DNA from 3 places in the Halomonas sp. 113 genome. Region 2 is predicted to be linked to each of the others. Evidence: predicted binding sites of a transcription regulator. Region 2 holds the regulator's gene; each other region holds the start of a gene.
The links. Region 2 encodes PhoB, which activates phosphate uptake and scavenging genes when phosphate is short. Its sites were predicted from a motif close to TGTCATANNNNTGTCANA; they were not measured.

Region 1 (3,279 bases), 2.0 Mb from region 2:
TTAATCTGAAAGGTGAAATGACCGGGCTTTCCACTGGTTTTCGTGATCTGGATGAAATGACCACCGGGTTGCAGCCATCCGATATGGTGGTCATCGCCGGTCGACCCTCGATGGGTAAAACGACCTTCGCTATGAACCTGGTTGAACATGCGGTGATTTCCAGCGACAAGCCAGTCATGGTGTTCTCCATGGAGATGCCCGCAGAGTCGCTCATGCTGAGAATGCTGTCTTCCCTGGGCCGAATCGATCAAACCCGTGTGCGTACCGGGCAACTGGAGGACGAGGATTGGCCGCGTTTAACCTCAGCGGTTAATCTGCTCAAAGACAAACAGCTGTTTATCGACGACACCGCGGCCTTGTCGCCTAACGAAATGCGCTCAAGGTTGCGCCGTGTGGTGCGTGAACATGGCAATATCGCACTGGTCATGATCGATTATCTTCAGTTGATGCAGATCCCTGGCTTTAGCGAAAACCGCACCGGTGAGATTTCCGAGATTTCGCGCTCCTTGAAGGGGTTGGCGAAAGAGTTTAACTGCCCTGTGGTGGCTCTTTCTCAGTTGAACCGCTCCTTGGAGCAGCGCCCCAACAAACGCCCGGTTATGTCGGATCTGAGGGAATCTGGTGCGATCGAGCAGGATGCCGACGTCATTGCCTTCGTTTATCGCGATGAGGTCTATAATCCTGATAATCCCGACAATCAGGGGATTGCTGAGTTAATTATCGGTAAGCAGCGTAATGGCCCTATCGGCACGGTGCATATGGCCTTTATCGGCAAATATACCCGCTTTGAGGATTTGGCCCCGGATAGTTACGGCCAAGCGTTCGGCGACTAAGTTAATGATGACTGGTTTGTGATGACAGGCTAGTGATAAGTAGCTTGAGGATGGGGGGCGAGTTCGTATAATGCCTCACCCACGATATGTAAAAACGGGAGCAGCAAATGGCAGGTGGATTTCGGCGCGGTAACCGGCAGCGTCTTCCTAAGTTAGAAGGTCGCGGTGAGCTAGAGGCGATAGAGCGCGAAGGCCCTTTTAAAGAGTGGCTAGGTATGCCGGATCTTTATCGCTACCATTTAGTGGTCGCAGGCGAGAAGTATAGTTACCAGACTGAAGATGGTGAGCTGCCTGTGACGGTGGGAGATAAGGTCGTGTTCCGCTACAAAGAGACTAAAGGCGGCAACTGGATTGACCGCAATTCGCTTGGCAAAGCGATCGACCCCTCTGAATATCAATAATCAATTGATATCTTGACCTTCCGGTCAGGAACTCTCTTGCACTATTGACCTCCTAGCTATTAATGTCTAGTTATTGCTTGTTGTCATTACATTGCAATGACGGGGCAACAGAAGTGTCATGGGGTACAGTCATGCTGTGCCCTGATGACATGCCGTCTGACATAACGTATGAAATAGCCAAATAATAGGAGGGAACCATGGAACTTAAGGATCTTAAGCAGTTTGTCGCCAATCACGACAATTTTGAAATTCGCGTGATTACCCATTCGGGCAGCCGTTTTTATCAGGTTGAGCTGGAAGACGTTGAAGGCGAGCGTCATATGCTGACGCAGCGTACCAAGCCAATGCTGTTTCGCTCGCTAGATGATGCCTATATGGATCTCAAGCGCGCCGGGATTCATCGCGCTTACCTAGTACAGCATGTGCCCCACGATGAAGTGATAGGCCGCGACGCGCACTATAGTGAGCCGCTCACATCGCGTATGCCGCTTGTTTTTTAACGCTGCTCTCACCCATCAACGTTTAGCCTGACGCTTTTCCCACCACTGCCCAAGCCGAATTCGGCGACGGGCAAAAAATCGGTAACCGGCATTCATTATGCCGTGTACTCCCGGTAAGCACGAAAACCTCACCAGCCGCCGATAGCCCAACACTGCATAGAGGGCACGGCTGGCATCCATGCCGATGTACCATCTCCCTTGACTATCACGCAGGTGCAACTGGCCCATCATGGCGTTAAATTCTTGCCCATACGCCTGAGCGTTAAAATCACGGGCCTGAATATCTATCAGCGCGATGTGTTCCCGATGGCGATGCTTTTCCAGCCACGCGACTTCCTGTTGGCAAAAGGGGCAGTGACCATCGTGAAATAGCATAACTGGCGGTGCAGCATGTAGTGGCGTGTAGCGGCTCATGGTGACTCCTGGTTGGTATTGGCCGAATAACCTGCTGTGTGGTAGGGCTGCCCGTAGCCAGGCGATGTTTCCAATTGATCCAAAAAGTGCTCAGCCTGTTGGCGGATAGCCTCGCGCTTCTCATCGGCCATGCGGTTGAGGGAGCCGTAAATCAGCTTCATACGAGGGTTCTTACTCAGGCGCTCAGCGTTGGTTTCGAGAAAGTGCCAGTAAAGGCTGTTGAAAGGGCAGGCTTTTGGCCCCGTGACCTGCTTGGGTGAGTAACGGCAGTGCTGACAATGGTCGGACATTTTGTCGATATACTTGCCCGACGCACAGTAGGGCTTTGAGCCCATTAAGCCGCCGTCGGCATGGAGCACCATCCCCAGCGTATTAGGCAACTCTACCCACTCACTGGCATCGGCATAAACCGCCAAGTACCAGTCGCATAGCGCCTCAGGTTTAACTCCGCATAGTAAGGCGAAATTGCCTGTCACCATCAGTCGTTGAATATGGTGGGCGTAGCTATTGTCGATGGTCATCTGAATAGCGCGCTGCAAGCAGCGCATATCGGTATCCGTGTCCCAGTAAAACGCTGGCAGGTCGCGCTCAAAACCTAATTGATTAGCGCTTTTGTAGCTAGGCATCTGTGTCCAGTAGAGCCCTCGCACGTACTCGCGCCAGCCAAGTATCTGGCGGATAAACCCTTCGACGGCGTTGATCGGCACATCTCCGTCATAGTAGCGCTGCTCGGCGGCTTCGCAGACTTCATGGGGCGACAGCAGGCCGATGTTCATCGCAGCTGAGAGGCGCGAGTGATATAGATAGGGCGCTGAATCGCTAATCGCATCCTGATAGCGGCCAAAATCAGCCAGTCCATGGTCTATAAAATGCTTTAGATCCACTAATGCCTGCCACCGTGTCACCGGAAGGTTAAAGTTCGCCAATGTGCCCATATGATCGCTAAAGTGGCGCTCGGCATCAGCCAGAGCGGCTTTTGTCAGTGCATCCTGGCGATGTTGAGGTAGCTCAGGGAAATCCAGTGCGGCTTTGATAGGCTGGCGATTGTCGTGGTCAAAATTCCATTTGCCGCCAACGGGCTCGTCGCCCTCCATCAAGTACCCGGTACGTTTGCGCTGTTCTCGGTAAAAG
Region 2 (3,279 bases):
CTTGCCGGGAAGGGACTCAATTTGTAGTTGCGCATCGTGGCGCAACAGCACGTGCTTAACGATCGCCAAGCCTAAACCTGTGCCGCCAGTCGCAGTGCTGCGCCCCTTATCAACACGGTAAAAGCGTTCAGTTAGTCGGGGAATATGAACGGGATCAATCCCTTCACCGTTATCTTCCACATCGATATAGCCGCCACCAGTAGCGCTAGCTTTCCAACGCAGGGTGATTTGGCTGCCAGCAGGCGTGTAGCGAACCGCATTAAAGGCAAGGTTAGAGACGGCGCTGCGAATCTCCTGTTCACTGCCTAACAGTCGGGCATCGCTCTCAAGGGCGACGGTAATGGTATGACGTTGATGCGATAGGGCCAGCGCATCATCACAAACGCTTTGCAGTAAAGGCTCGAGTGACAGTGGATGATGATCTTGGCCGCCCTGGTCAATTTCCAAACGCGAGAGCAGCAATAAATCGTTGACCAGATTCTGCATCCGCTGGGTCTGTTCCTGCATTTGCTGAATACTACGTCCCAAGCGCGGCGGAAGCTGGTCGGAGATATCACTGTAGGTTTCCAAATAGCCGGAGAGAACGGTCAGCGGCGTACGTAACTCATGGGAAACGTTGGCGACAAAGTCGCGCCGCATCTGCTCAAGACGATGCAAGCGGGTGATATCGCGAGCCATCACTAAGCGTTCGTCGTCACCGTAGAGGGTAATTTGATACTGCAGGATTCGCCGTTCATCAATCGGTGAGGTGAGCGTTAACGGCTCACTGTAGTTACGCGAATTAAAATAGCTGATAAAGCCTGGGTCGCGCAGCAGGTTGGTAATGTGTTGACCACGATCATGGGCGGTTTGTAGCCCCAGCATGGCGGTGGCGGCGCTGTTCCACCACTCCAAATCACCGTGGCGATCAAGCATGACCACGCTATCACGCATTGCTTCAGACGACTCTTGAATACGTGCCAAAGTAGCCCGCAGACGGCTTTGGGTGATGCGCTGACTTTTTTGATAGCGGTATAAACGATCGAATAGCTCGCCCCACATCCCGCGAGCGGCAGGCGGTTCATCGTTAGGGTGGAGGGTGAGCCACAAATAGAGTTCGCGTAACTGTCGTAAGTGGTAAAACAGGCATCCCGCAAGCCCTGCTGCGAGCCCCAGCCCAGCCGAGCCCAACAGCCAGCCCAAGCAAGTGCCCAGCGTGGCCAGCCACGCTATTCGCCACAGCTCACGACTCCATAAACGCACATTTACACCCGTGCAGAGAAACGGTAACCGGTACCCCGAACCGTTTGGATCAGGTTTTGATGCACGTCACCCAGCGCTTTACGCAAGCGGCGGATATGCACATCGACCGTGCGCTCTTCAACGTAAACATTGCCGCCCCACACTTGGTCAAGCAGCTGGCTACGTGTGTAAGCGCGCTCTTGGTGAGTCATAAAAAACTGCAGCAAACGGTACTCGGTGGGGCCCATTTCCAGCGCTTTGCCGTGGGCACTTACCCGGTGGCTCACCGGATCAAGCAGCAGGCCGTTAATCTCAATCGGGTCTTCAACGCCACGTGGCGTCGCACGGCGCAGCACCGCTTTTAGCCGTGCCACCAATTCCCGGGGTGAAAAGGGCTTGGTGATATAGTCATCGGCACCGGCTTCAAGCCCTTGAATTTTATTATCCTCTTCGCCTTTCGCGGTGAGCATAATAATCGGGATTTCAGCGGTGGTTTCTTCACGCTTTAGGCGTCTCGCCAGCTCAATACCGCTAGTGCCGGGCATCATCCAGTCCAGCAGCAGTAAATCGGGTTGGTGGTCGACCACCATGGCATGGGCATCCTGGGCGTTATCCGCTTCGAGCACGCGATAGTCAGCCATTTCCAGCGCTACCGCGATCATCTCGCGAATCGACGCCTCATCATCGACAATCAGAACGGTCTTGGCGGTCATACCAGAGCCTCACGGTGTTCAAAGAAACTAGTTCAAAGAAAAACAGTTCAAAGATAAACAGATCAATGACATGTCAGTGACGATAACACCATGACTTGATGACAATTACATGACAATCGCCTCGATCAGCCAGCCGCAGGCCACCAACTTAGCGCGATACCGGCAAAAATCAGCAGTCCCGACCAGTGATTATTGAGAAACGCCTGGAAGCAGGCATCCCGCTCCTGGTCGCGAATTAAGCGCTGCTGATGCAGAAAAGTCGCTGCCATTGCCGCTAGCCCTAACCAGAAGAAACCACCTAAACCAACCCACCAGCCTACCCAAGCCAGCAACCCCAGGGTGGCTAGCTGGAGTAAGCCGATAATCAAACGATCCGCATTTCCAAACAGCACGGCCGTCGATTTAATGCCAATTTTTAAATCGTCGTCGCGATCGACCATGGCGTACTGGGTATCGTAGGCCACTGTCCAGCACACATTAGCGCAGAATAGCAGCCATGCTTCCAGCGGCACGTGGCCGAGCACGGCGCCAAAAGCCATCGGAATTGCCCAGGAAAAAGCCGCGCCCAGCACCACCTGAGGAAAGTGGGTATAGCGCTTCATAAACGGATAAATAATCGCCAGCAGCACCCCGCCCAGCGAGAGCAGCACCGTAAACCAGTTGGTCAGTAATACCAGAATAAACGCAGCGGCCACCAGGGCGATAAACAGCAGTTGAGCTTCGGTTTCGCTGATACGGCCCGTCGCTAGCGGACGTTGTTTTGTGCGTTTCACATGCCCATCGAAGTGGCGATCCGCATAGTCATTGACCACGCAGCCCGCAGCGCGCATCACATAAACGCCGGCCACAAAAATCAGCAGCACATTTCGCCCTGGTACACCTTCCGCAGCCACCCATAATGCCCACAGCGTCGGCCACATCAAAAGCCATGTGCCTATCGGCCGATTCAAGCGCATCAGCTGTAAAAAATCTGCCACGCGAGCCCATCCCTTCGGCCGCAACAGTGAACGATCCATGCTTACCTCACGAAGAATAAGATGCAGGCGCTAGCCTAGCGCGAAGGCAGGCCAAGATCATCCGCCATCGCCGTCAAAAAATACTCTTGCACTAATAATGACAGACTGCCGTGCTTACAGCCGTGATAAAAAACAGAGCGCCTTCCCCAGGCACAGCCTTCCTGTATGCCGTTGACGCTAGCAAACTGGGGGGAATGCGTCGTTACTTCCAATGGCCCACGCACTAAACCCGGCTGGCGAAATAGCCAACTACCTAGCGAGCGCTCGCCCAAGCACTCTAGCCGTTGGCCCTTTACCTGTGAGAGCGGGGCGACCGAGCGCGCCACCAC
Region 3 (3,279 bases), 5.0 Mb from region 2:
AAAAAGGCCACCCTATCGATATCCGACAGCTCGACGCCGACGGTAGCGAGGTGGTCTTTCCGGCGCGGGAGAAACCGCTCATTTAACGTCAGTGTAGCGTCAACTGACTGATGTCCTTGATGATTGTCATTATAGCGTCACAAAAATGACGCACGCTTGCTTGCAGCTTATCAACCAACTCCAGGGAAGGTGACACATCATAGGAACCACCGCTGGTTATTAGGGTGGCAGAATAGGGCAGCAGGCAAATGACCGCACAAGAATCGCAGTGGTTGCAAAAGATTATTGCAACAGAAGAGTTGCACGTGCTCTTTCAGCCCATTGTGGATGCCAGCCAGCAGGCGATTTATGGCTACGAAGCACTGATTCGTGGGCCTAAAACATCGCCGCTTCACTCGCCGTTACGACTGTTTGAAGTAGCCACTCAGGCCGGAAAGCTGGTGGAATTAGATATACTCTGCCGACGGTTAGCCATCTACCGCTTTGCAGAGCTCGATCTGCCGGGCCTGCTGTTTCTTAACGTTATGCCGTTGACGATCGTAGAGCGTGATTTTCGCGAAGGCTTAACGCTTGGCTTTATTCGTGACAGCGGCTTGCCCCCAGAGCGGGTGGTGATCGAGCTCACTGAACACGTGCCAATCCACGACTACGAGCTAATGCGCCAAGCGGTGGATCACTACCGCACTATGGGCTTTCAAGTCGCACTGGATGATCTCGGTGCAGGGCACTCAAGCCTGCGCCACTGGTCGGAGCTGCGCCCGGATTTCGTTAAACTCGACCGACACTTTATCTCCGGCATTGACCAGGATCCTGCCAAGCGAGAGTTCCTGCGTTCGATTCTCGATGTGGCGCGTAGCCTGGACTGCCAAGTGATCGCCGAAGGGGTGGAGACCGCTGCTGAGCATCTTTGCTTGTGGGAACTCGACCGTGGGCTCGCACTACTACAAGGCTTCTATTTCGCCCGACCCAACCAGCAGCCGCCTTTAGAACTCAATCTGGTGCTGCCAGCGAGCACCCAATTAAAAAGCCCTGCGGGTCGCACCACGCGCTCGATTTTACGGGCTACCGATGCCATAACGACGGATTGCGCAGTGCCGTATATCTCCGAGCGATTTCGCCAACAACCCAGCTTGCGCTGCGTGGCCGTGCTGGAGAATGGTAAGCCCGTGGCGGTGGTGCGACGCAACTCGTTTTTAACTCTATTTACCAACCCCTATAGCCATTCGCTTTATGCCAAGCGCCGTGTGCTGGACGTTGCTGATGCACGCATGCTGGTGGCCGAAGCGGATACTCCGCTTGAGATTTTGAGTCAGAAGTTGACCGACAGCCGGGATATTGAGCAAGAGGACTTTGTCATCGTTAACGCTAACGGTGACTACCTGGGGATGGGCAATATCGTTGACCTTTTGCGTGAGATTACCGCGATTCAGGTGCGCCAAGCGCGGCATGCCAACCCGCTCACCGGCCTGCCGGGTAATATCCTGATCAATGAAACACTGGCGGCTTATTTGGCCTCCGGGCATGGGTTTGCTGCGGCCTATGTTGACTTGGATAACTTTAAAGCCTTCAACGATGCCTATGGCTACGCCCGAGGTGACCACATCATCATTTCGCTATCGCGGCTGCTGCAAGCACAGGTAGAGAATGCCGGGGGCTTTATTGGCCATATTGGCGGCGATGATTTTATGATGTTGCTGCCGCTTGAGCACTGGGAAAGTGTTTGCCAGCAAATTCTGCACTCATTCGAGGTGATGGCACCGGGCTTCTATGAAGAGGCTGACCGCCTTCAGGGCGGGATTCACATCGAAAACCGTCAAAATAGAATGACGTTTTTTCCCTTTGTGAGCGTCTCGATTGCGGTAAAACCCATCCATGATACGACTACCTGCCAATCGCTGGATATCGCAGGCGAGCTTTCTGAGCTGAAGCATCAGGCGAAAAAAATTCCCGGTAACAGCCTGTTTGTAGAGCGCCGCGGTCACGAGGCTTTTCAAGCTGTAGATTAACTGTTCTTCGCCAAAACGTCACGAAGTGGTCATATAAGTGCCCCATTTTTGTCATCTGGAGTCGTCAGGATGTTGTCATCTTTTAATAACTCTACAGAACGCTACAGGTGACCCATGCAGACATTATCCCTCTCCCGCACGTTAATCAGTGCCGCCGTTGCCAGTGCCTTCGCCTTGGCCGCGGTGAACGCCTCTGCGGATCTGTCTTCACGCTATGTGGATAACGATGGCGATATGGTCGCTGATGTTCCCAGCGATGAGTCTCAGTGGGTAGACCCGGATACTTTAGTGTTTGCCTACACGCCGGTTGAAGACCCCGCGGTTTACGCGGATGTCTGGTCTGACTTTCTGGATCACCTGAGCGAAGCTACGGGCAAAAAAGTCCAGTTCTTCCCGGTGCAGTCCAATGCTGCCCAGCAGGAAGCGCTGCGCGCTGGCCGTCTCCACGTAGCCGGTTTCAATACCGGTGGCGTCCCGGTCGCGGTTAACTGCGGTGGTTTCCGCCCTTTCGCCATGATGGCCGCGGAAGATGGCAGCTTTGGCTATGAGATGGAGATTATCACCTACCCAGGAAGCGGCATTGAAGCCGTTGAAGACTTGCAGGGTCGCCAACTAGCGTTTACCTCAGAGACTTCCAACTCTGGCTTCCGCGCCCCCTCTGCGCTGCTGCGCTCTGAGTACGGTATGGAAGCGGGGGAAGATTTTGAGACCGCTTTCTCTGGTTCTCACGACAACTCCATTCTCGGCGTGGTCAACGAAGATTACGACGCGGCGGCGATTGCTAACTCCGTAGGCAAACGGATGATTTCCCGCGGTGTGGTGAACGAAGGTGATTACGACATTATCTACACCTCACAAACCTTCCCCACCACCGCTTACGGGCTGGCGAATAACCTGAACCCGGAACTTGCCGAGAAGATTCAGGATGCGTTCTTCAGCTACGACTGGGAAGGCACTGCCCTAGAGTCAGAATTCGCTAACTCAGGTGAAGCACAGTTTATTCCGATTACTTATCAGGAAAACTGGGAAGTTATTCGCACCATCGCTGACGCCAACGGCGTGACCTACGACTGCGATTAATCTTTAAGCAGTACCCCAATACGATCGGCCAGGAGGGCAACCTTCTGGCCGAACCGCTATGTAGATGAGGCACTTCCATGTTGACACTCACCGGCGTTGGTAAACGTTACCCTACCGGGGATCGAGCGCTGACGGATATTGAACTCACGCTGCCAAAAGGCCAAGTGATGGCGCTGATTGGCCCATCTGGCGC

Region 1: the regulator PhoB is predicted to act here: its motif matches at 1,316-1,333, upstream of YERSI8AC_RS15570 (DUF6482 family protein).
Region 3: the regulator PhoB is predicted to act here: its motif matches at 2,069-2,086, upstream of phnD (phosphate/phosphite/phosphonate ABC transporter substrate-binding protein).

Annotation. Positions count from the first base shown of each region.
Region 1 covers NZ_LR881453.1:3,296,486-3,299,764, reverse strand. The annotation lists gene dnaB (replicative DNA helicase) at 1-833, shown strand, start outside; gene YERSI8AC_RS15575 (hypothetical protein) at 941-1,234, shown strand; gene YERSI8AC_RS15570 (DUF6482 family protein) at 1,432-1,734, shown strand; gene YERSI8AC_RS15565 (thiol-disulfide oxidoreductase DCC family protein) at 1,750-2,148, opposite strand; gene YERSI8AC_RS15560 (cryptochrome/photolyase family protein) at 2,145-3,279, opposite strand, start outside.
Region 2 covers NZ_LR881453.1:5,250,221-5,253,499, forward strand. The annotation lists gene phoR (phosphate regulon sensor histidine kinase PhoR) at 1-1,242, opposite strand, end outside; gene phoB (phosphate regulon transcriptional regulator PhoB) at 1,245-1,934, opposite strand; gene ubiA (4-hydroxybenzoate octaprenyltransferase) at 2,060-2,950, opposite strand; gene YERSI8AC_RS24425 (chorismate--pyruvate lyase family protein) at 2,986-3,279, opposite strand, start outside.
Region 3 covers NZ_LR881453.1:228,021-231,299, forward strand. The annotation lists gene YERSI8AC_RS01260 (alkaline phosphatase D family protein) at 1-86, shown strand, start outside; gene YERSI8AC_RS01265 (EAL domain-containing protein) at 249-2,006, shown strand; gene phnD (phosphate/phosphite/phosphonate ABC transporter substrate-binding protein) at 2,121-3,086, shown strand; gene phnC (phosphonate ABC transporter ATP-binding protein) at 3,164-3,279, shown strand, end outside.